3 regions of the Metabacillus sp. KJ11-3 genome follow, and region 1 is predicted to be linked to each of the others. Evidence: predicted binding sites of a transcription regulator. Region 1 holds the regulator's gene; each other region holds the start of a gene.

The links. Region 1 encodes Rex, which represses fermentation and respiration genes when NADH is low (regulators of the CRP and FNR family bind a similar motif). Its sites were predicted from a motif close to TTGTGAAATATTTCACAA; they were not measured.
Region 2: the regulator Rex is predicted to act here: its motif matches at 2,051-2,068, upstream of yumC (ferredoxin--NADP reductase 2).
Region 3: the regulator Rex is predicted to act here: its motif matches at 2,534-2,551, upstream of qoxA (cytochrome aa3 quinol oxidase subunit II).

Annotation. Positions count from the first base shown of each region.
Region 1 is NZ_CM147865.1:4,297,642-4,305,850, reverse strand. Features, by position in the region: gene AC0L8O_RS21330 (ABC-F family ATP-binding cassette domain-containing protein) at 1-408, opposite strand, end outside; gene moaC (cyclic pyranopterin monophosphate synthase MoaC) at 716-1,204, shown strand; gene AC0L8O_RS21320 (redox-sensing transcriptional repressor Rex) at 1,391-2,035, shown strand; gene AC0L8O_RS21315 (twin-arginine translocase TatA/TatE family subunit) at 2,060-2,257, shown strand; gene tatC (twin-arginine translocase subunit TatC) at 2,276-3,022, shown strand; gene AC0L8O_RS21305 (YdiK family protein) at 3,037-3,240, opposite strand; gene AC0L8O_RS21300 (lysostaphin resistance A-like protein) at 3,237-3,962, opposite strand; gene groES (co-chaperone GroES) at 4,280-4,567, shown strand; gene groL (chaperonin GroEL) at 4,616-6,253, shown strand; gene AC0L8O_RS21285 (ATP-binding cassette domain-containing protein) at 6,601-7,332, shown strand; gene AC0L8O_RS21280 (ABC transporter permease) at 7,329-8,138, shown strand; gene AC0L8O_RS21275 (ABC transporter permease subunit) at 8,201-8,209, shown strand, end outside.
Region 2 is NZ_CM147865.1:469,155-477,363, reverse strand. Features, by position in the region: gene AC0L8O_RS02505 (YuiA family protein) at 1-38, opposite strand, end outside; gene AC0L8O_RS02500 (NUDIX domain-containing protein) at 192-674, opposite strand; gene AC0L8O_RS02495 (NAD(P)/FAD-dependent oxidoreductase) at 733-1,947, opposite strand; gene yumC (ferredoxin--NADP reductase 2) at 2,326-3,318, shown strand; gene AC0L8O_RS02485 (HesB/IscA family protein) at 3,369-3,731, opposite strand; gene dapF (diaminopimelate epimerase) at 3,829-4,689, opposite strand; gene AC0L8O_RS02475 (DUF2225 domain-containing protein) at 4,914-5,609, shown strand; gene AC0L8O_RS02470 (YuzB family protein) at 5,632-5,868, opposite strand; gene AC0L8O_RS02465 (NAD(P)/FAD-dependent oxidoreductase) at 6,290-7,357, shown strand; gene AC0L8O_RS02460 (YuzD family protein) at 7,399-7,719, opposite strand; gene AC0L8O_RS02455 (NifU family protein) at 7,943-8,182, shown strand.
Region 3 is NZ_JBVVRS010000004.1:6,903-15,111, forward strand. Features, by position in the region: gene qoxB (cytochrome aa3 quinol oxidase subunit I) at 1-1,456, opposite strand, end outside; gene qoxA (cytochrome aa3 quinol oxidase subunit II) at 1,517-2,464, opposite strand; one part of gene AC0L8O_RS26900 (IS3 family transposase) at 3,315-4,267, opposite strand; one part of gene AC0L8O_RS26900 (IS3 family transposase) at 4,267-4,645, opposite strand; gene AC0L8O_RS26905 (ArsR/SmtB family transcription factor) at 5,031-5,348, opposite strand; gene ltaS (lipoteichoic acid synthase) at 5,569-7,509, opposite strand; gene AC0L8O_RS26915 (COX15/CtaA family protein) at 8,122-8,209, shown strand, end outside.

The DNA of each region.
Region 1 (8,209 bases):
CTCTTTAAATTTCACTTGAAGTTTGTCATACTCTTTTAATAGTTGTTCAAACTTTTGAGTTTCACTGTTAGGATCTACAGTTGCCATTCGTTGTTCAAATTTACGCATATCTTCTTCCATTGATTTTAGATGCTTAAAAACTAAATTCATCTCATTCCAAATAGATAATTGTGATTCTAAACCAGTATCCTGCGCCAAGTAACCAATTGAAACATCTTTCGGTTTAATAATTTCACCAGAGTCATAAGACATTGCACCGGAAATTATTTTTAAAAGAGTTGATTTACCCGCACCATTGCGGCCGACAAGAGCAATTTTATCTCTAGTTTGTACTTCTAGCTTAATATTCGATAAAATAGGATCAGCACCAAAGTATTTACTAAGTTGATTTATTTGTAACAATATCATTGTTTTTCACCTCTACTAATGTCTTTAGTGTAGCCTAATAATACCCTTATAGGCAACAGAGACTGATTTCATATTGAAAGAACCTAAAGGGAAACTCTTCTTAAGGGTGATGAAGACAAAAGTCGAAGAGATAGAGTAGGAAAGATCTCTCATGAGGGTGATGAAAGACAATTGTCAGTAGGTCACCCAAGTAAAGTTACTTTTAACGAAGGAAAACGAACAAAAAACAAATCTATTAATTGTCACAATAACAAAACAGACAGATGCAAAAAAATAGTGTATAGTCTAGGTATAAGGGGATCTGTATATGTCAGAGTTTACTCATTTTAATGATCAGGGCAGAGCAAAGATGGTTGATATTTCTGCCAAAGAAGAAACAGTTAGAACAGCTCTTGCTAAAACCAGCATAACTGTCACCGAAGAAGTATACAAGAAAATCACAAATCATGAGATAGGCAAGGGTGATGTTTTATCGGTTGCCCAGGTAGCCGGAATTATGGCTGCTAAACAAACATCAAATGTTATTCCAATGTGTCACCCAATTTCAATTAAAGGTGTTAACGTTGAATTTGAATGGATCGTTAACGATCCTGATTATACTTTATGTATTTCTGTTACTGTCAAAACAAAAGGAAGTACAGGTGTTGAAATGGAAGCGTTAACCGCTGCAAGCATTACAGCACTTACTGTTTATGATATGTGTAAAGCAGTTGATAAAGGTATGATCATAGGAGAAACCTATTTAGTTGAAAAAACAGGTGGTAAAAGTGGTGATTTTTTAAGAAAAGAAAAATGAGAAAATATATATGTCATTTTAAAAATTATGATTATACTAAGTTTGAGTGTCTAGCTCCAGCGCCTAGCCCCTCGAGGTCATAAGCCACAAATGAATGGAAGACATAGAGCGTCTTCTATTCATTTGCGGCTTATGCTTGTCGGGCCTGATCAAGGCGCTTGCGCTTTTCTTAAGTGAGGGATCAGATTGAATATAGACCAAACGAAAATACCGCAGGCAACAGCAAAGAGGTTGCCGTTATATTACCGTTTTTTAAAAAATTTACACTCATCAGGGAAGCAGCGTGTGTCTTCAGCTGAGTTAAGTGATGCTGTAAAGGTAGATTCTGCAACGATTCGGAGAGATTTCTCATATTTTGGAGCATTAGGAAAAAAAGGGTATGGTTATAATGTGAATTATCTGTTATCCTTTTTTAGAAAAACACTAGATCAGGATGAAACAACAAAGGTATGTTTAATAGGAGTAGGTAACTTAGGTACCGCCTTTTTACATTATAATTTTACTAAGAATAATAATACGGTGATATCTTTAGCTTTTGATGTAGCACAAGAAAAGGTTGGGACAGAAATTGGCGGAGTACCTGTTTTTCATTTAGATGATCTTGAAACACAGCTTCCAGATGATGTAACAGTGGCTATCTTAACTGTGCCGGCTGCAGTAGCGCAATCCATTACCGACCGTTTAATTACAAAAGGCATTAAAGGAATTTTAAATTTTACACCTGCTCGAATTAATGTTCCAGATGAAATAAGAATTCACCATATTGATTTAGCGGTTGAACTTCAGTCACTTGTCTACTTTTTGAAACATTATCCAAATGATGAAAAATAACAGCACACAAAGGAGATGGATTTAATGCCAAATGTAGGAATCGGAAGCCTCTTATTGATTGTTTTTGTTGCACTCCTTATTTTTGGACCAAAGAAATTGCCACAGCTGGGAAAAGCAGCTGGTAATACATTACGAGAGTTTAAAAATGCCACAAAAGGTTTAGCTGATGATGATGACGATGATCAAGATGCTAAGCAAAAGAATAAAGAAGAGGTAAAGTAAGATAGGATGGAACCCGATATGAAACACGATGAAATGTCGGTCATTGAACATATAACAGAACTGAGAAAACGACTCGTCATTGTTGTCGTTTTCTTTTTCTTAGCTGTTATTGCCGGTTTTTTACTTTCAGGACCGATCATTAAATATTTACAGCATACAGACGAAGCAAAATCATTAACATTAAATGCATTTAATCTGACAGATCCATTGATGGTCTACATGAAGTTTGCATTTATTATTGCATTTGTTATTACATCGCCAATCATTTTGTACCAGCTTTGGTCTTTTGTTAGTCCAGGTCTATATGAGAAGGAGAGAAAAGTAACCTTAAGCTACATACCGATCTCAGTTTTCCTTTTCCTATTGGGTTTGGCATTCTCATACTTTATTCTCTTTCCATTTGTCATTGATTTTATGGAAAGAATATCGAATGATCTGGATGTAAACCAGGTAATTGGAATTAATGAATATTTCTCTTTCTTAATTCAATTAACTCTTCCATTTGGATTACTCTTTCAATTACCGGTTGTTATTATGTTCTTAACAAGATTAGGAATCGTCACACCGATGTTTTTATCAAGTGTACGGAAATATGCTTATTTTGTGTTATTAGTTATCGCAGCACTTATTACACCACCTGAATTAGCTTCACACTTGATGGTTTCAATTCCTTTATTTATTTTATATGAAATTAGTATTTGGGTTTCAAGAATCACATATAGAAAATCACAAAAATTGAGATTTGAAGAGGAAAATAAAAAATGAGACTTTCAGTAGTCTCATTTTTTTATGTTCATTTTTTTGATTTTTCTAGATAAACGAAACATCCGAATGGAAACACCAATATCGAATGTAGCAATAAGCATCAATAAGATTGTCGGAAAAGTAAAAATGCCTTCTTTTGCACTGTTAATCGCTAAATAGATAAACAGCAACCCCATAATCAAATAAAAAACAGCCATAGAAATAGGGTTTGTTCTCATGTTAAAAAGCCTCCAATAATGACTTGCATTTGTTCCATCTGCTTCATCATTCTTTCAATATCCTCTTGAAACGCAATTTGAAAAACCACGACCATTGTATTCATTGAAACATGTGCAAAGATGGGAACGAGAATACGCTTGGTCTTCACATAAAGAAAAGCAAAGGTAAAGCCCATCGAACCATACAACAACACATGCTGTGGTTCACCGTGCAATAGAGAGAAGATAAGAGAACTGATTAATGCTGCAATGAAAAAGTTTGTTCTTGTATATAGTACGCCAAAAAGGATTTTTCGGAATATGATTTCTTCAAGAATCGGGCCTATAATAGATGTAACAACCATAACTAAAGGGAAAAGCTCAATTATACTTACAATTCTTTGGGTATTTTCAGAACCCGGGTCCACTCCAAAAATATTAACTTCGATATTAGCAGCTACACCTTGTACCAAAATAGCTAAGAAAAACCCAATAATTGCCCATCCAATGGAAGCACCTACAGAAGCTGGTTCTCCACGAAAACGGTTTTCCTCATGACGTTCGTTTCTTAGGAAAAAGAGAATAATTAAGAACGTAAGTGTAAAGCTAAAGATTGTCCAATAGGCAAATCTCTCTACATTTGTCTCCCCGATGTTCAATAAGTCAAATAGCTTGATTCCCAGATAGCCTGATAACTGAAGAATCATATAGGCAATCATAATAAACCAATAATGCTTTTTCATGTAAACCTCCTAAGTAAAGCACAAACGTTTCTGTTTAGTTAGTCAGGTATATTGTAACATACCCTAATGTCATCCTATGTATGATACCCCATAAGAATGAGACAAATTAGTGAAGAGGTCACTTTTTGGCAGCGCACTCATCCCAAATTTATAATTAGTAGATAAGTTGAAAACTTCTAATAAAAATTTTAACTTCATACTTGAAATTAAAAGAAAATTTATATATTATATTAATTGTGTTAGCACTCGAAGGTTGTGAGTGCTAATAAAAAGGAAAAATAATCATTTATTCAAAGAATTTGAGGAGGTTGTTTCACTTGTTAAAGCCATTAGGTGATCGCGTTATTATCGAGTTAGTTGAATCAGAAGAAAAAACTGCTAGTGGTATCGTCCTTCCGGATAGTGCGAAAGAGAAGCCACAAGAAGGTAAAGTAGTTGCTGTTGGTACAGGTCGTGTACTAGATAGTGGAGAGAAAGTAGCTCTTGAAGTAGCAGAAGGCGATCGTATTATCTTCTCAAAATATGCTGGTACTGAAGTGAAGTATGAAGGTACTGAATACTTAATTTTACGTGAAAACGACATTTTAGCTGTTATCGGACAATAAACAGCACACATAATAGATTAGTTAAAAATTTGAGGAGGTTATGTAAACATGGCAAAAGATATTAAATTTAGCGAAGAAGCTCGTCGTTCAATGCTTCGTGGTGTTGACGCTTTAGCAGATGCGGTAAAAGTAACATTAGGACCTAAAGGACGTAACGTTGTATTAGAAAAGAAATTCGGTTCTCCTTTAATCACTAACGATGGTGTAACAATTGCGAAAGAAATCGAATTAGAAGATGCATTTGAAAACATGGGTGCTAAACTTGTTGCTGAAGTTGCGAGCAAAACAAACGATGTTGCTGGTGACGGTACAACAACTGCAACTGTTTTAGCTCAAGCTATGATCCGTGAAGGATTAAAGAACGTAACTGCAGGTGCTAACCCAATGGTAGTACGTAAAGGTATCGAAAAAGCTGTAACTGTTGCATTAGAAGAGTTACAAGCTATTTCTAAACCAATCGAAGGGAAAGAATCCATTGCACAAGTTGCTGCGATCTCTGCTGCTGACGAAGAAGTAGGTCAATTAATTGCTGAAGCAATGGAGCGCGTTGGTAATGACGGTGTTATCACAATTGAAGAATCTAAAGGCTTCTCTACTGAACTAGAAGTAGTTGAAGGTATGCAATTTGACCGTGGTTATGCATCTCCATACATGGTAACTGATTCTGACAAAATGGAAGCAGTTCTTGAAAACCCATATGTATTAATCACAGACAAAAAAATCACAAACATTCAAGAAATCTTACCAGTGTTAGAGCAAGTTGTTCAACAAGGTAAGCCACTATTATTAATCGCTGAGGATGTAGAAGGTGAAGCTCTAGCAACTCTAGTAGTGAACAAACTTCGTGGAACATTCAACGCTGTTGCTGTTAAAGCACCAGGTTTCGGTGATCGCCGTAAAGCAATGTTAGAAGATATTGCGATCCTAACTGGCGGTGAAGTAATCACTGAAGAATTAGGCTTAGACCTTAAATCTGCAACAATCGATCAACTAGGACGTGCTTCTAAAATTGTTGTGACAAAAGAAAACACAACAATCGTAGAAGGTGCTGGCCAACCTGATCAAATCTCTAGCCGTGTAAGCCAAATCCGTGCTCAAGTAGAAGAAACTACTTCTGAGTTCGATAAAGAAAAATTACAAGAACGTTTAGCTAAATTAGCTGGCGGTGTAGCAGTAATCAAAGTTGGTGCTGCAACTGAAACTGAATTAAAAGAGCGCAAACTACGTATCGAAGATGCTCTTAACTCTACTCGTGCTGCAGTAGAAGAAGGTATTGTTTCCGGTGGTGGTACTGCTCTAGTAAACGTATATAACAAAGTTGCTCAAATTCAAGAAGAAGGTGACACTCAAACTGGTGTTAACATCATCCTTCGTTCTCTTGAAGAGCCAGTACGTCAAATCGCACACAATGCAGGTCTTGAAGGCTCTGTCATCGTTGAGCGCTTGAAAAATGAAAAAGTTGGCGTAGGATTTAACGCAGCTAACGGAACATGGGTAAACATGTTTGAAGCTGGTATCGTTGACCCAACTAAAGTAACTCGTTCTGCACTACAAAACGCAGCTTCTGTAGCAGCTATGTTCTTAACAACTGAGGCTGTTATCGCTGACAAGCCTGAAGAAGGCGGCGGCGGCATGCCTGACATGAGCGGCATGGGCGGCATGGGTGGAATGGGCGGCATGATGTAAGGCTTCCTGAGCCAAACATCGACTTCCATTCTGTGATGTAGTCATGTGAAAAACTTATATCAATAGCAATAACCACTTCCTATAAAATTTAGGGAGTGGTTTTTTGTGTTAATAAAAGTTTCTGTACCAGGACTTATTGGATAACTGGCCTTTCAAGAACACAAATAGAAAATCTATCAATAGTGAAATTTTATGTTTTTGTTCATTAGAGATAAAATTTCTAATGATTAAGTATGTAATGAATACTTCCACCAAATTTACGAACAAATAAAAATGTATATTTTTCCAACAATTTTTATAATTTTTTTATAATTAGCTTTTATTCTTTCCTTATAGGAGGGATAAAAGTGAATAAAACAAAAGTATTAGAGGTCAAAAATATAAGTAAAATTGTAAAAGGAAAAAGGATCCTTGAAGATGTATCGTTTGATTTATATAGCAGTGATATATGCGGGTTTGTAGGACCGAATGGGTCGGGAAAGACCACACTTATTAGAATTTTAACAGGGTTAATTCATCCCACAAAAGGAGCGGTTTTTATAAATGGAAAAAACATCAACGAGAGACAAGCATCTGCGTTGCAGAATGTCGGAGCGATTGTTGAGTCACCAATCTTTTTTTCGTACATGACTGGCAAACAGAATTTAATCAATTTAGCGAGAATCACTCATGGTGTCAATAAAGCAGAGATAAAAGAGAAAGTAAAAGAAGTGTTAAAGGTTGTTGGATTAGAGGATCGAGGAAATGACAAGGTTGGAAGTTATTCCTTAGGAATGAAACAACGTCTAGGTATTGCACAAGCATTATTGGGTGAACCGCGTTTTATTATCTTGGATGAACCCTCAAATGGATTGGATCCGTTAGGAATGAAACAATTAAGAGAACTTATTTTATCATTAAATAAGAACAAGGGAATCACATTTCTTATCTCTAGTCATCTCATAAAAGAATTAGAGGTGGTCTGTCACTCTTGGGTAATGATTAATAAAGGGAGTATCGTTTGGCAGGGCAAAAGCAGTGAATTAGGTGATAAATACGAGGATCTTGAACAGAAATTTATTGGACTAATGAGTCAATGAAAAAACTCGTTTATGCCGAATGGCAAAGAATGTGGATAAGAAAAAGCACCTGGTTATTCTTATGTATGATTCCCATGCTATTAGTAGCTACCTCTCGTTATTTGTCGAAACATAATAAACTGATTTCTAAAGATTCTCCTGATTATACGTATGCAAATTCCTTTCCAATCATGGGTTTAGCAGAACAGTTAACCTTTACCTTTAATATCATTTTATTAATTATTTGTATATTGGGATTTGCACAAGAAATTCATACAGGTCAGTTGAGACTAATTATCCAGCGTTCGTATTCATATCGAGATGTGATCCTAGCAAAGTTAATTAATGTTTTACTATTTACTTTGCTATTCTTGTCTATCTATTTTGTATGCAGTTATGTTGTTGGATTTTCATTATTTGATAATAAGGATGATATTCTTTTATTCTTCCATGAAACACCGAAATCAGCTGGTCATGTTTTTTTGTATAACCTAGCATATTATGGTCTAGTCTATCTTTCATTAGTTGCAATGGTTAGCGTTTACGCATTGTTTTCAATTATTAGTAAATCGACCACCAGTGCGATTGGGTTAGGGATGGCATTTCTTCTATTCTCTCTAGCATACCCAACCATTATTAATATGTCTGGCACTTCTTCACCCTTTGTGTTATTTAGTTCTCTGCCAATGATTCAATATCAAGGAATTGCCGTCATGTTAGCATCAAATTCTGTATTCTATTTTAACCTGTTCGTACTAATTGCCTATATAGCCATTTCAAATGCTTTTATACTGTATTTTACGAACAAAAAAGACTTTTTTCTTTGAGGTGAAATAATGGGTTTACTAGTCAAAAATGAGTTTCAGAAAATTTTATTAAGAAAAAAACAATGCTCCTC
Region 2 (8,209 bases), 1.3 Mb from region 1:
GGACATTCCTTCGTTTCTACCTTAGTTGTTGTACTCATATAAGCCTCTCCTTTAGAAAATAAATGGTTGTAATATAATATACCAATTATTCTGACAATAATAAAGGGAGAAAACCTGACACAGATGTTTATGTAAGCGAATACAACACGTATTTCCCTTGAATTTCTTTATCTTGCTTATTTTTTAGAAAATTACAAAAATAAAGCGTAGGAACTATAGCCAAATTGATTCCCCGGATGAAAGTGATCATATTTAATTAATTTCGGCTTTATATTTCTATTTGCCAAATCTTTAATCAAATTCGATGAATCAGGATTCATGACTAATTCTTCGGGCAGCATGAAGATTACTTCCTCCAGCTCTTTCTCTTGAGTGACAATATCCTTTGTTATGGCAGTTAAAGAAAAAATAATCATGTTATCACTTATGTGGTCTCCAATTACACCTGACCTAATCCCAACTACTCCATTTACGGTAGCTGTAATCCCTGTCTCTTCTTTAATTTCTCTTAATACTGCTTCATCAATCGTTTCACCCTGCTCGACAAATCCGGCAGGAAGGGACCACAGTCCTTTTAGTCCATACTTTTTCTTAACAACAAGCCACTCACCATTCTCATTCTCTACAATACCTGAAACAGCAAGCCAGACATTTCCCCTTTTAGAGTGACTCAACTATCCCACTTCTCCTTTTTAAAAGGGACAAGAGCAAATGCTCTTGTCCCCAACTATATTATAGAATATTAAATTTACCTTTTTTCAGTACTAATGAAGGTCCACCAACCATATATAATGCACGGTTATCGATCATTTTCTTCATAAATGATGCTTTTGTTCCAACAAGTTTTTTACCAAACACAACACCAACTGCATCATCTTCACCAAGGGAAGCTACAGATCCTTTAATGTCTGGTGTAAAAGTACCCATTTCTCCGCGTCCGCGAATGGCAACAGCCAAGTTTTTCGCACAAGTTTCACCTTGTTGCATCGCAATTTGAGCTGTTGGAGGATATGGACGATTAATTTCTTCGTTGATAATTAATGAACAATCTCCGATGATGAATACTTCATCATGTCCTGGAGCACGTAAGTATCCATCAACTTTTACACGGCCACGCATGTTTTCAAAGCCGGCTTCTTCCACAACGCTGTTCCCACGTACTCCTGCAGCCCAAACAACCGTACCAGCTTTAATTGTTTCAAGCTCTTCACCTTTTGCAACGATGATTCCATCTTCGATACATTCTTTAATAGCTGTACCGATCATGAATTCTACACCTTTCTTTTGAAGGTGATTTACAGCATAATCAACTAACTCAGGATCAAATCCAGGGAGTGCAGTTGGTGCTGCTTCAACACAAAGGATACGCACTTTCTTGAAATCAATATCATATTCTTTGCAAAGCTCAGGAATTCTGTTTCCAAGTTCACCTAAGAACTCGATACCCGTGAATCCTGCTCCACCTACAACGATAGTTAAACGCTCATCCTTCTTCTCTGCTTCCATATTGTATGTTGCAAATTGGTATTCAAGGTGCTCACGTAATTGTCTAGCTGAGTCAATGCTTGTAATTCCAAATGCAAATTCTTTTAATCCTTTAATACCGAAAGTTTCAGGATGTGCTCCTAATGAGATCACTAAATAATCATACTCAACCTCACCGTTTTCTAACACGACTTTTTTCGCTTCTTTATCAATTGAAACAACTGTGTCTTTCACAAAATTCACACGGTTATTGTCAATGATATCTTTAATTTGATAGCGAGCTCGATCGTGATGCAGTGTACCTGCTGAAGCTTCATGTAACCATGTTGTTTCATAGTGATAATCATTTTTATTCACTAACGTAATCTCAGCTTCATCAACACTGATTTGTTTTTGTAAACGAGTAATTGTAATTAATCCACCATAACCTGCACCTAAAATAACGACTCTTGGCTTTCTCACCGATACATCCACCTTTTCCTTAGAATTGTTGTCAAATTCGAATGATGTTTATTACTATAGTCCACCGAATTTCAACATTTTATTTAGTTTAAGAGATAAAACTTTGTGAAATGATTCACTTACCAAAACACACGTTGGTTATTTTCTCTTAGAAATACATATAAATATATATAATTACGCCTATACTCCATATTATCTATACTATCATTTTTTTTCAAGTAGTTTTTTCTTACAAGGTAGTATATTTTTTTTGGAAATATACTATAATTTAGAATATTTCGCTATTTTTTAATTTATAGCTACAAAGTTGGTAAGACATGAAATAACAGAGCTGGATATGATAAGATTCTGACATAGATGAAAAAAGGAGGATGTTTTGTGAAAGAAGATACGAAAGTTTATGATATAACCATTATCGGGGGAGGTCCTGTAGGATTATTTACAGCTTTCTATGGAGGAATGCGACAAGCAAGTGTCAAAATTATTGAGAGTCTTCCACAATTAGGCGGACAGCTTTCTACATTATATCCTGAAAAATACATATATGATGTTGCAGGCTTTCCAAAAGTAAGAGCTCAGGAACTTGTAGACAATTTAAAAGAACAAATGGGACAGTTTTCCCCTACAATCGTTCTGGAACAAGCAGTAGAACAACTTGATAAACAAGCAGACGGCGTTTTTAAGCTCACCACTAACAGTGAGGTTCATTATACGAAAACAATTATTATCACGGCTGGAAACGGCGCGTTCCAACCTAGAAAATTAGAGCTAGAGAATGCAGAAAAATATGAAAGTGAAAATTTACATTATTTTGTAGATGATTTAAATAAATTTGCTGGTCGAAATGTAGCAATCCTTGGCGGAGGTGATTCTGCTGTTGATTGGGCACTAATGCTAGAACCTATTGCTAAAAATGTAAAATTAATTCATCGACGTGATAAATTCAGAGCTCATGAGCATAGTGTTGAGCTTTTAAAAAAATCCAATGTTGATATTCTTACACCATTTGTCCCATCAGAGGTTGTCGGTGAACCAGCCATTACCCAATTAGTTTTAGAAGAGGTAAAAGGTGACCGTAAAGAAATGCTCGAAATTGATGACCTTATCGTGAATTACGGCTTTGTTTCTTCGCTAGGTCCAATTAAAACTTGGGGTTTAAGCATCGAAAAAAATTCTATTGTGGTTAATTCCAAAATGGAAACAAATATTGAAGGAATTTATGCGGCCGGAGATATTTGTACGTATGACGGTAAAGTGAAGCTAATTGCGAGTGGATTCGGTGAGGCTCCAACTGCTGTAAATAATGCAAAAGCCTTTTTGGATCCGAAAGCACGTGTTCAACCTTTACACAGTACCAGCCTTTTTAATTAACTATAAGAAAAAAAACGACTACTGAATTTTCAGCTAGTCGTTTTTTGATGTTAACATTCTTCCGGTGTACCAGTATTCGTTGCTGTTCTGAAAGATGAACCACATCCGCATGAAGCAATCGCATTTGGATTATCAATGGTGAAGCCGCCGCCCATCATGGACTGTTTGAAATCAATAATCGTACCATTTAAAATCGGGGCATCTTCTTTTTTGATAAGTACTGTCATTCCATGCTGTTCTAGAACTTGATCTTCTTCGCTAATCTCATGCTCAAAGCCCATACCATAGGAAAGGCCGCTGCAGCCTCCACCTTTGACTCCCACACGAAGATAAGCATTTTCTTCCTCATGTTCTTTCATCATATCTTTTATCTGAAAAGCAGCTGCTTCTGTAATTTTCACAATATCACTCATTAACATATACCTCCTCGCTCTTTATGAAAGGATCTATTTATAGTATACATCTAATAGTGCTCATCACTCAAATAATTCACTCTAGAGGTCACATATATTACCTTCTCATGAAAAAAGCACCTGTACACACAACTTCTGCAGGACCAGTCATTAAAACAGTACCTGTTTTTGTCCAATTGACTAACAGATCTCCTCCCGCAAGGTGGACAGTCGTTTCTTCTCCTTGGGAAGTATGACCATTAAGTACAGATGAAACCACTGCAGCACACGCTCCTGTACCACACGCTTGTGTAACACCGGACCCTCTTTCCCATACCCTAAAATGAAGCTCATTTTTTGATAGAACTTCTACAAACTCTACGTTTACTCCCTCAGGGAAACGTTCATCTTTTTCGACAATAGGACCCAGACTTGTAACAGGGGCTTGATTAATATTATCTACATAAAAGATAAGATGTGGATTTCCCATTGAGACTGCTGTTGCCTGGTAAACTTTACCCGCAAATTCCATCGGTTCATTAATCGTTTTTTCTTGGTTCTCGCCTGCCATTGGTAGATCTGCCTTAAGTAATCTTGGTTCCCCCATATCAACTGTTACTAACTCGACTACGCCATTTTTAACATGCACTTTTGCTTCAACAAGTCCTGATAATGTTTCGATTTGGAATGTTTCATTTGTTACTAATTTATGTTCGAATGCATATTTAGCAACACATCTTAACCCGTTTCCACAATTTTTTCCTTCAGACCCATCATTATTAAAAATCCTCATTTTTATTTCTGCTCGGTCGGAAGGACAAATGAGAATTAGCCCATCAGATCCAATACCTGTATAAACACTGGATACTTGTCTTGCAATCTCTGGTAAAGATTCTTCCTTAAGCTGTTCCTCAAAAAGATTCACATATATATAGCTATTACCTAAACCGTGCATTTTTGTAAATTGAAAAGAACTCATCATATGCCTCCAAAACTCTTTATTTTTACTAGTATAAGACGATAAAAGTATGAAAACAATAAAAATATCCCCCGTTCATTAAGTAAAAGCTTCCTGTAAGCGCAGGAAGCTTTTACTTAATGACCTTTTACCTATAAAAAACTAAAAACTAGTTCGTCATTCATATAAATCTGGTATAATCAGATCATATATTATCGTTCAAAAACTTATTAGGAGTGATTCCTATGAATAAAGAACTAGAGTGCTTGTATGATCGAAAAGTTGAGTGTCAAATCTGTAAAAATACATATGTGACAAAAAAAGTAAGAACACGTTTTATACGTGCTCAGCGACATGATACTGATTTTTGTTCATTCTATACTTCAACAAAGATTAATCCTCTGTTGTATTACGTTTCTGTTTGCCCAGTGTGTGGCTTTTCATCTTCAGAAGAATGTTCCGACTATTTTCCACCAATGGCAAAGGATCTCATTAAACAGAAAATCTGTCATAATTGGCAAAGAAAAGATTATGGTCAAGAACGTACATTAGACATGGCCATTAATTCATACAAATTAGGAATATACTGCGCGACGATAAAAAAGGAAAAACATATTGCACTTGGTGGTCTTTATATACGACTTGCCTGGTTATATAGAACTGAACAGGTAAATCCTCAAGAAGAACAGCGTTTTTTAAGGCTCGCCCTTGATGAATATATTTTATCCTATTCTGTAGGTGATTTTACCGATACATCTTTCTCTGAGACCAAGCTGCTTTACTTAATTGGAGATTTAAGTAGACGAGTTGGATTAGACGGACAAGCAACACGCTATTTTTCACGAGTCATTGAAAAACAAAAAGAAACGATTGAGAAAGGAATCGTTCAAATGGCGAAGGATCGCTGGAGTGAAATGCGGGAAACAAAAAAATCAGGGTAAAAAGCCACAAAAAGTGGCTTTTTTAAAACATTGGATTTTCTTCTAAAAATGTATACACATTCTCGACCAGCTCATCTGGCGTGTCACCCATGACCATTTCTCCATTTACTAACGCATATAATGAGTGGCCACATTTGCCACAATAGCTTAAACAACCATATTCTATAATATCTAAATTAGGGTCCTTTTCCAGCTTCTCTAACGCTGCTTGTCCCCCATTAGCTAAATTACTTATACAAAATTCAATAATTGGCTTCATTTATTCCCACCTCTCCAATGTTTATCCTAATAGGATAAGCATTAATACGTCAAATTTTATTATACTCTATGTTTTCTATCAAAAATTAAATATTTCAATTCATAGACCATTATACATCTGGAAACTTTTTTGTATAAAGTATAGAAATAGGATTGTAAACACTATCTAAATAATACATAATTGTGTTGTACTGTATCTTAGAATAGTTCATTTCACCAAAAAAGAAAACGTTCTTTCAGCATTTATATTGTGAAAAAATGCGAATTTCGTTATACTTTTTATGGAAATTTTCAATTATAGGTAAGAAAAAATATTTATTTTAAGATATAGGGTTATCTCTTTCTTATTCATTCATTTATGTAATACAACATTATTTTCAAAGAGTTTTTTAAAAAAAGTGGGGAAAAAGGAGTATTAAAAAATGAAGAACCTAGTTATCCTTGGTGGCGGGTACGGCGGAATGAGAGTCTTACTTCGCTTACTTCCGAATCAGCTACCTGACGATGTGCAAATTACTCTTATTGATAAAAACCCTTATCACTGTCTGAAAACTGAATATTATGCTCTGGCAGCAGGGACTATTTCCGATCATCATATTCGTGTATCCTTTCCGGAGCACCCTAGACTTCAAACTGAATTTGGCACAATTACAAAAGTTGATCCTAACAAAAAGGAAGTTATTCTAGATGAGGATCGTGCTATATCTTATGATGATCTTATTATCGGTTTAGGCTGTGAAGATAAATACCACAATGTTCCTGGTGCTGATGAGTACACATATAGCATCCAATCGATCGACCAATCTCGTAAAGCGTACCAAAAATTAAATAATTTACAAGCTGATGCAACTGTTGCCATAGTTGGGGCAGGATTAAGCGGTGTTGAGCTTGCCAGTGAGCTTAGAGAAAGTCGCAAAGATTTAAAAATAAAGTTATTTGACCGAAGCAAACACATTCTTTCCAGCTTTCCGGAAAGATTAAGCACTTATGTAGCCAATTGGTTCACTGAACATGGTGTTGAAATTATAAGTGAAGCCAATATTACTAAGGTAGAACCAAATATCGTATTTAATCATGATCAACCATTTGAATGTGATGCGATTGTTTGGACAGCCGGTATACAGCCAAATAAAGTTGTCAGGGATCTTGATGTTGAAAAAGATAATCAAGGAAGAGTTAAATTAACGACCCAGCATTTCATCCCTCAATATGAAGATATATTTGTCGTAGGTGACTGTGCAAGTCTGCCACATGCTCCCAGTGCCCAGTTAGCTGAAGCACAAGCTGAACAAATAGTTCAAGTTTTACTTAAAAAATGGAATAACGAGCCTCTTCCTGAAAATTTCCCACCATTTAAATTAAAGGGAGTTTTAGGATCATTAGGAAAGAAACAAGGCTTCGGACTTGTTAATGACAGACCTTTAATGGGTCGTGTTCCACGATTATTAAAATCCGGTGTTCTTTGGATGTACAAATATCATAACGGATAATAAAAACACACACACTCGTCGAGTGTGTGTGTTTATGTTCATCACTGACCTTCATACCCGTACCTTTCCATTTCTTCGTAAATGGTTTTCAGTCGCGGGCTTCCTTCACCAACAACCTTGCCTTCAATCACAACTAGTGGATAAAAATATTCATCATCTAAAATCTTTTGAACAAATTCCTGTTTTTCTTCATCATGTTGAGGTTTATCAATATCAATATAAGTGATATGAAAAGGCTGATTATTAAATTTTCGTTTCAGTGCTGCATCAAGCCATTCATATGTTTCCTTTGCTGATGGTAAATTAACACAGCTTGGACAAAGTACCTCTGCACCATATACACTAATTTCAACTTTTTTCACTCTAACACCACCGCTCTTTTCTACATTGTATTCCATTTCTTAAAATCTTTCCATCTTCATCATTTGGGTATACTTACTAATGTAAACAGGTGGTTATCTCTTACGTTTATAAAAGAAATATGATAAACTATACTCGATTACTTAATGAAAAAAATAAATCATTCAATTAGATTTTTCTCGCGATTTCAAATATAATATGAAATAAGGAAAGGAGTCGATCATAATGACAACTGAAACTGCAATGTTTGAACAAGTTCAAGAAGTCCTAGATAAATTACGTCCATTCTTACTTCGTGACGGAGGAGATTGTGAACTTGTTGATGTAGAAGATGGTATTGTAAAACTTCGCCTTTTAGGTGCTTGTGGAAGCTGCCCAAGCTCAACAATCACATTAAAAGCTGGTATAGAACGTGCATTATTAGAAGAAGTACCAGGAGTTGTAGAAGTAGAGCAAGTGTTTTAATAATGTGAAAGAACTCGGTAGACCATT
Region 3 (8,209 bases), on a different replicon from region 1:
TTGATTCTGAATATGTGAAGCTACGACGTACTTGACCGTCTAAACCAGTAATATACATTGGGATAAATGCTAGGACGAACCCGATAGAAAGTAACCATGCTGTCCATTTCCCAATTCTTTCGTTCAACATAAAGCCGAACATTTTCGGCCAGTAATATGTTAATCCAGCAAGCATAGCATACACTACACCCGGAATAATAACATTGTGGAAGTGAGCAACTAAGAACATTGTATTATGGTATTGGTAGTCAGCTGCTGACATCGCAAGCATTACCCCTGTTACCCCACCTAATGTGAAAAGTGGAATAAAAAGCATTGAATAAAGCATTGGTGTAGTCATTCGAATCTTACCTTTTCTCAGCGTAAGCAACCAGTTAAAGATCTTTACGCCAGTTGGTACTGCAATGATCATTGTTGTTACTGAGAAAATACTGTTTGTAAACGCACCTTGACCCATTGTAAAGAAGTGATGTGCCCATACTAAGAAAGATAGCAATGAAATTAACACCATTGACCATACCATTGACTTATAGCCATAAAGGTTACGTCCGGAGAATGTTGAGATAATCTCACTGTATAGTCCAAATGCTGGTAAAATTAAGATATAAACTTCAGGATGTCCCCAAACCCAGAAAATGTTTGCCCAAAGCATATCCATTCCACCGTTATCTAAAGTAAAGAAATGTGTACCAAATAAACGATCCATCGTTCCCATTGCAAGTGCAACTGTTAATACAGGGAAAGCGAAAACAATGATTAAGTTTGCAATAAGAGCAGACCATGTGAACATCGGCATTTTCATTAATGTCATACCAGGTGCTCTCATTTTCATGATCGTCGTAATAAAGTTAATACCCGTCAGGAGGGTTCCGATACCGGCAATCTGTATCGAAATCATATAATAATTCGTTCCGACAGATTTACTGAATTCCTCACTAGCTAGTGGGAAATAGGAAGTCCAACCCGCGTCAGGTGATCCTCCAACAACGAATGAAATGTTGAATAACATAGCTCCCATAAAGAACAACCAGAAGCTTAATGCATTAAGACGTGGAAATGCAACATCACGTGCTCCAATTTGCAGTGGAACAACTAAGTTCATGAAGAACATGATAAATGGCATTGCCATAAAGAGAATCATAACAACCCCGTGAGTTGTAAAAATCTCGTTATAGTGCTGTGAATCCAGCAATGTATTATCAGGAACGGCAAGCTGTGCACGCATCATAATCGCGTCTACACCACCGCGGAATAACATAACCAAAGCAGAAATTAAATACATAATACCGATACGTTTATGGTCAACTGTTGTTAACCACTCACGCCACAAGTAACCCCATTTTTTAAAGTACGTTAATCCAGCAAGTATTGCAATCGTAGTTAAACCAATAGCAACCATGGCTGCATAGATCGCAAAACTTGGATGAGGTACGGCAAAACGATCAAAGAAATCCATTCGTTTGTGACTCCTTTCGGAAATTAATTATTTTAACGTTATTAATCATGAGTTTTATCATTAATGATTCATGTGTTCAGATTGTTCGTCATTAGAGCCTTCTGAATTGTCTTCATCTGAATTTATATCAGATTTTTCTGTTTCAGCTGATTCTGCTGAATCTTTATCTTCCTCTTTACTGTGGTGTCCATTGTTAGGTGGCGCAAACTCTAAATGAGTCCCTGTATATGTTAGTTGACCAAGATGACCTGGCTCTAACAATTCATCAAACTCTGTTTCTGTCAGTGGATCAGCTGTTTCTTTAACTTCATCCACCCACTCATCAAATTCCTTCTGACTCATAGCTGTTACATTAAATGTATTTTCTGCAAATCCTTCACCACTAAAATTAGAGTTACGCCCCATATATTCACCTGGTGAATCTGCTGCAAGATGAAGTGTTGTAATGTGATCATTCATTGCATACTTCTGTCCACCAAGCTGAGGAATCCAGAAGCTTGTAATCGGTCCATGTGAATATAACTTAAATTCAAGTGGACGATCAGTTGGTATATATAGGTAGTTTACTGTTTCAATGTTTTCTTCTGGGTAACTAAAGTGCCACTTCCAGTTAGAAGATGATGCATAAACAACTAAAGGCTCTTTCTCTCCGTAACCTTCCGGCTTTGCCTCGACAATATAGTTACTTTGAACAGAAACAACAGATAAATAAGCAACGATAATAATTGGTATACCTACACAAATTGTTTCGACCCATTTATTCCCATGTATATGCGGTGGTTCATAGTCATCCGGCATATTAGACGCACGGTATTTTACTAACATATAAATTAAAAGTCCAAATACAACAAGAACAATAAACAACATAATTCCCATTGATAGTAAAATGTCACTTGCTAACCTTTCTGCCTGCGGTCCTTTAGGATCTAAAACCATTAACGGTTCACATCCAGATAAAAATGCGGCTATGGAAACCATAATCGTGAACATAGTCCATTTTAATTTCATATAATACTCCTTTCTTTCCTTCACATAAGCTTCTTTTTATACCTATATCAGCATAGTAAAATACCAAACATGTGAAAGATCACACAAGATCAATAATCACATCATATCAGACGTTCTTAAATAAGTTTATTAGTAAAATCATGTTTCATGTAATGTTCAACTATTAGTCACTTTTTCGTTATATATTTATCACAAATTGTTCACTATTTTGGAATGAACCCTTCCATTTTGGTAGAATCTTCTTATAAAGGTGGGGAAGTGTTAAAGATCGGACTCTCTAAACTCTAAGATAGATTTAGGAATTCTCTAGTTCTTTGGTTTGCTATTTCTGGAATTAAGGAGTTAGAAATACTCTTAAGTACATCTTTTGAACATTTTTCATTGGAATGCTAACAGTGACTTCTTTACCTAAATATTTATCAGAAGGTGTGTATTCTTTTAAGGGACGATTCCGATTATTTTTTCTTCAATGCTGAAGTTTGGCTGTAAGGTAATAACGATTGATTTTTTTGGAGTAAACTTACTATTTGGGGCGAAACCTTGGTGACTTATTTAACTAATAGAATAAATGGAATTGTTTTAATTTAAAGTTTTTATAAATTGTTGGTTCGTCAAATTATATTGTACCTAAATAACTTTCACTTCTAGAACTGATGAAATTTTGTCATTTACCTCAAGTATTGGTTAGTTGTTTCCAAACTTTAAGCTTATATGATCATCATGGATACTTTTTGTATGTAGGTGAAATTTTGTAATGAGGCTTCCAATTTTAAAATGATAAAGAGGGTACGTTCTGAACTGAACCCTATAAAATAGACAGTTTAATAAAAGAAGATACTATTTTATTTATTTATGCAGCGATTAGATGACTTCGGTAAGCCTCCGGAGTCATCTTTTTTAGGTTCCATTGCTTTCTGCTGGTGTTATAGTACTCTATATACTCATCAATCATGAGTTTTAATTCATTAAAGTTACGTGCTTCCTTGTAATCTACTTCATCTTTTAAATGCCCGAAAAAGGACTCCATAGGTGCATTATCTAGACAGTTTCCTCGCCGTGACATGGATGGGAGTAACCCAATTTCTTTTGCTCGTTTCTGGTACTCAGGATTTGTATAGTGAACCCCTTGACCTGAGTGGATGAGTGCCTCAGGATGCACATTTCCATCTAATGCTTCTTTTAGCTTTGATAAAGTTCTATACACAATGTTCATTCGTAAATTAGTGGAGAGTTCATAAGCAACAATTTCTCTAGTAGCGACATCTTTTACACAGGATAAATAAGCCGTTTCTCCTCCTCGGTACGGTAAGTAAGTCATGTCTGTTACCAATGCTTTTCCTGGCTCAACCTGTTCAAACTCTCGATTTAGGTGATTTGGCACTGTACGGTGTACTTCTGTTGCTTTCGCCAATTTTCGGTAAGGATTTGCACGTCTTACTTTCGCAAAAAAGTTATACTTTCGCATCAATCGAAGGATTTTTTTATGATTCATAGGCTTGTGTACCATATCGGCTAAAGCCATATATAAGCCTCGATATCCAATCTTTCCTTTCGCTTTATCATATATAGACTTAAGTAAGAGGTAATCCCTATAGTCCTGCTCCTTACGGAGTGCTTGACTCTCACTGTTTTTGAGCCATTTATAATATCCACTTCGACTCACACTTGCTAATTCACACAAATAACCTGTCAAATTCTTCAACTGATAGAGACGAATGACTTCGTTGATGACTTGATACTTCTCTCGTGGTGTTAAAACCGTCTTTTCTTCGCCTGCCTTTCTAGTGCTTCGAGCTTTTTTAGTAGCTCAAGTTCAGCTTCCAAAAGCTTGATCCGTGTTTCAGCCTTCTCTAACTTCTTCTCAGCCGTAAGTTCTTTAGAACTTGGACGACCCGTACTTCCTTTTCCTCGACGTTCTTCTAAAAAGCCTGTTTCTCCGTATATTTTATATGTAGTTCTCCAGCGGTTAAGTGCACTTTGTGCTTTCTTAATTCCAATCATCTCTAAATCAAATCCAGCTTCAATAAAAATCTGAGCTGGTCCTTTTCCGTCTAAATTTTCTTTAACAGCTTGAATTTTAAACTCAGATGTATACTGAATTGCTCGATCTGAAACAGAAGAGACATTAGGGTTGGATTCTAAAACTCTTCGTTCATGTTCATTAAAAATAATCTTACTCATAAATCGTTTCCCCGTTTCTTAAATATAAGCTCTAGTATAACGGGGTTTTAAGCTATAAAAAACAAAAAACCCCGAATAGATACACTTTTTTTAAAGTGTCTACTATTCGGGGTTCAGTTCATTCTACAGAATTTCTTTCTTGAATTTTCCACCTTCATCACAAAAACAAATTCTTGCATAAGAGGAAAATATAGCGGATTTCCAATAGATTTAATTCTTCATAGAAGGTTTTAATGGGAAGTTAGTTCTCGACTTTAGACCTTAATACTCTCTTTAGCTTAATGAACAGTTTTAAGTTTGTTAATAATTTTCTTTAATAAAAGTTTAAATCAAAAAAGACTGTAGACAAACTCTATTTTAATGAGTTTGTCTACAGTCAGTGAGCTTAAAAATCATTATTTATATAAGAGGCAAATTCTTTTATCATTTCCTCATTCCTTCGGTAGTAAGTCCATTGAGCATGATGTTTAGATTCTAGAAAGCCCACTTTTTGTAACACCTTTAAGTAGTGTGAAATAGTAGATTGCGACATCTTTGCCTTTTCTTGGATGTCCTGTGCGCTTACTCCTCCCCTTTCATTTATATTTCTTATAATATCGCTAGATTCAGTATCAAAATGTTCCAGAGGATCCTTCAGCCATTTCAATATTTCTAATCTTGTTTTGTTAGACAATGCTTTAAATATCTCAATTTGATTTTCCATGATATTAAATTAACTAATAAATTTCAATATGTCAATTTTTCGTTTGTTCAAGAAAAACCTGTTGTGCAGTAATTTGTATAGTGAATGATCTGTAATGCTATTCCCACAAAGAAGTAATTCGCTCACAAAATGTCTATCACAAATGGTAAAACTTCAATAAAGACTGTCATAAGAAGCTTCCTATGGCAACCTTTAGTATTAATTTTCATTTCTGTTCTGATTAATTATTTGGAAAGGAATTATAATCATATTCTGAACGGTCTACTGGGGTGAAATTTTTAGGTACGTGAAAACGTAATAAATCCCCATTAACTACTTTATCTGATAATAAAAGTTTATTTTCCACACTTTCTCGAAACTTTTTAGCTTCTTCAATCTGCATTTCTTTTAGTTCCGTACCCGTATTAGAATCATAATATTTTCCATCAACAAATGTAATGGACGGGCTCACGAAATCACCATTTCGGAAAGGAACAATTGGATTATGTTGTTCAGACAATAAATCTGTACCAAAATGGATATAATCCTTGGTATCAATTCCTAGCAAATGAAGAAGAGTTGGAAGAAGATCAATTTGTCCACCGAATTCATGATTAACACCACCCTCGATACCAGGAACACGAATAAACAATGGTACTCTTTGTAAACCTACACTTTCTAATGGTGTTACTTCTTTTCCGAGAACTTTCTCCATCGCTTTGTTGTGGTTTTGAGAAATTCCATAATGGTCTCCATACATAATAATGATGGAATTATCATATAAGCCTGACTTCTTCAAATACGTAAAGAATTGTTCTAATGCTTCATCTGCATAACGAGCTGTTTGAAAATAATTATCCACTGACCTATCACCAGTTGTATGAGGTGCGATTGTAGCTTCTTCTTGATCCATATTATAAGGATAATGATGGGATACTGTTATAAATTTTGTATAAAAAGGTTGAGGTAATGTTTCCAAGAGCTGAATTGACTGGTCAAAAAACGGCTTGTCCTCTAAACCGTAATCAGCTTTATTTTCTTCTTTTATTTGATAGTAGCTTTCATCAAAAAATTTGTTATACCCTAACGATTTATAAATTTCATTTCGGTTCCAAAAGGTTCCCGAATTCGGATGGAACACAGCAGATGTATAGCCTCGCTGACCTAAAATAGCGGGAGCAGCTTGGTACGTATTTAACCCTTTTGTGGTAAAGGCTGAACCCTGCGGCAACCCATACAAAGAGTTTTCTACCATAAATTCAGCGTCTGCTGTTTTACCTTGAGCAGTTTGGTGAAAGAAATTATCAAAATAAAGAGTATTTTCTTCACTAGTTAATGAATTTAAGAATGGTGTTACTTCCTCTCCATTTAATTTGTAGTCTATGAGGAAGTTTTGTATTGACTCAAGGTGTAGGTAAATTACATTCATACCTTTTCCAGCCCCAAAATAATTAGGATTTGGCTCAGCATAATTTGCTTTTGTAAAATTGATTACTTCTGTTAGTTCGTCACTATCTGCTAAAACTCTTTGTGCAGATGCCCTTGTACTTTGAACTGCATCATAGAGAGTGTAATTATACATTCCTAAATATTTTACAATATAGTTTCGATCAAATCCTCTTGTCAGTAATTGTGGTCGGTCGGATTCAGCTAAAATTAAGTTTATCATCGATATTACCAATGCTACTGAAAATAAAATAGAAACTTTCCATTTACTAGTTTCCCTTTTTTTAATTTTCACAAATCGAAAAGTGAGTAATAAGATTAAAACTAAAATATCAATAAAGTATACAAAATCATATGGTTTTATTAATGTAGCTACACTGCTGCTTACGTCTCCAAAATTCTGAGTCTGCATTAACGTTGGTAATGTGATAAAGTCGTTAAAGAAACGGTAATACAAGGTATTAGCATATAAAAGAATTGTTAACAATAAGTCAATAATAATAAGCCCTAAATACTTTTTCCTTCCTTTAAACAAGAAAGAAAATCCTAATAAAAACATCGAAGATCCTAATGGATTTAGGAATAATAAAAACTGCTGAATTGTATTTTCTAACCCTAAGTCAAACTGTGTTAATTGAATAATAAATGTTTTTATCCAGAGAAAAATTATAGCTAAAAACAAAAAAAACCAAAAATGATGAAAGACATCTCGAATCTTCTGATGAAAGTTATTCATTACATACCTACCTTCTAACACCTTTTTATTACTCAACCTTTTATTTATTAACTATAAGTTGAAAAGAAGTGATTTTTCCAATGTATTTTTTCTTTAGTTTTTATTTTTTTCCTCAAGCTGCTTCAATTCTTTATCAGATTTTTTCTTAAAGATATAAATGACTCCAAAAGATAACAAAGATAATACTAGATAAACGATAACAGTAGATAGCATTTTGAACACTCCCTTTTTATTATAAATTCTATCAATAACGCTAAAGTGTATAATTTATTATTTTTTCTTAGAAGACTTTTGGTTTCCTTTTCTGTAAGATAAAAACAAAAATAAAACATAAGCAATTAAAATAACAAAAATAGTTCCACTTGTAACTATAAACATGTTCATCATTATTTTTACCTCCATATCAATCTATAATAAATCTGACCATATAATCATATACCATTCAATAGATTTTAATAATCCTTCATTAAATTGTCAATTTTTTTAAAGTCCAAAGTTATTTGTTTGTCTAGGTACTTTTTATTTAGAAGTTCTGTATTTTTCATAGAACATTAAAATAATATCTGCTAATATATGAACATATGTAAATATATTAACATAGAAAGGACAGCTATGAAGAATACATTCTCCTTATTCACTATTGTTATAACAATCGCAGCCCTAATATTAGGAAATTTAGTCGTTGCTACTAATTCAGGAG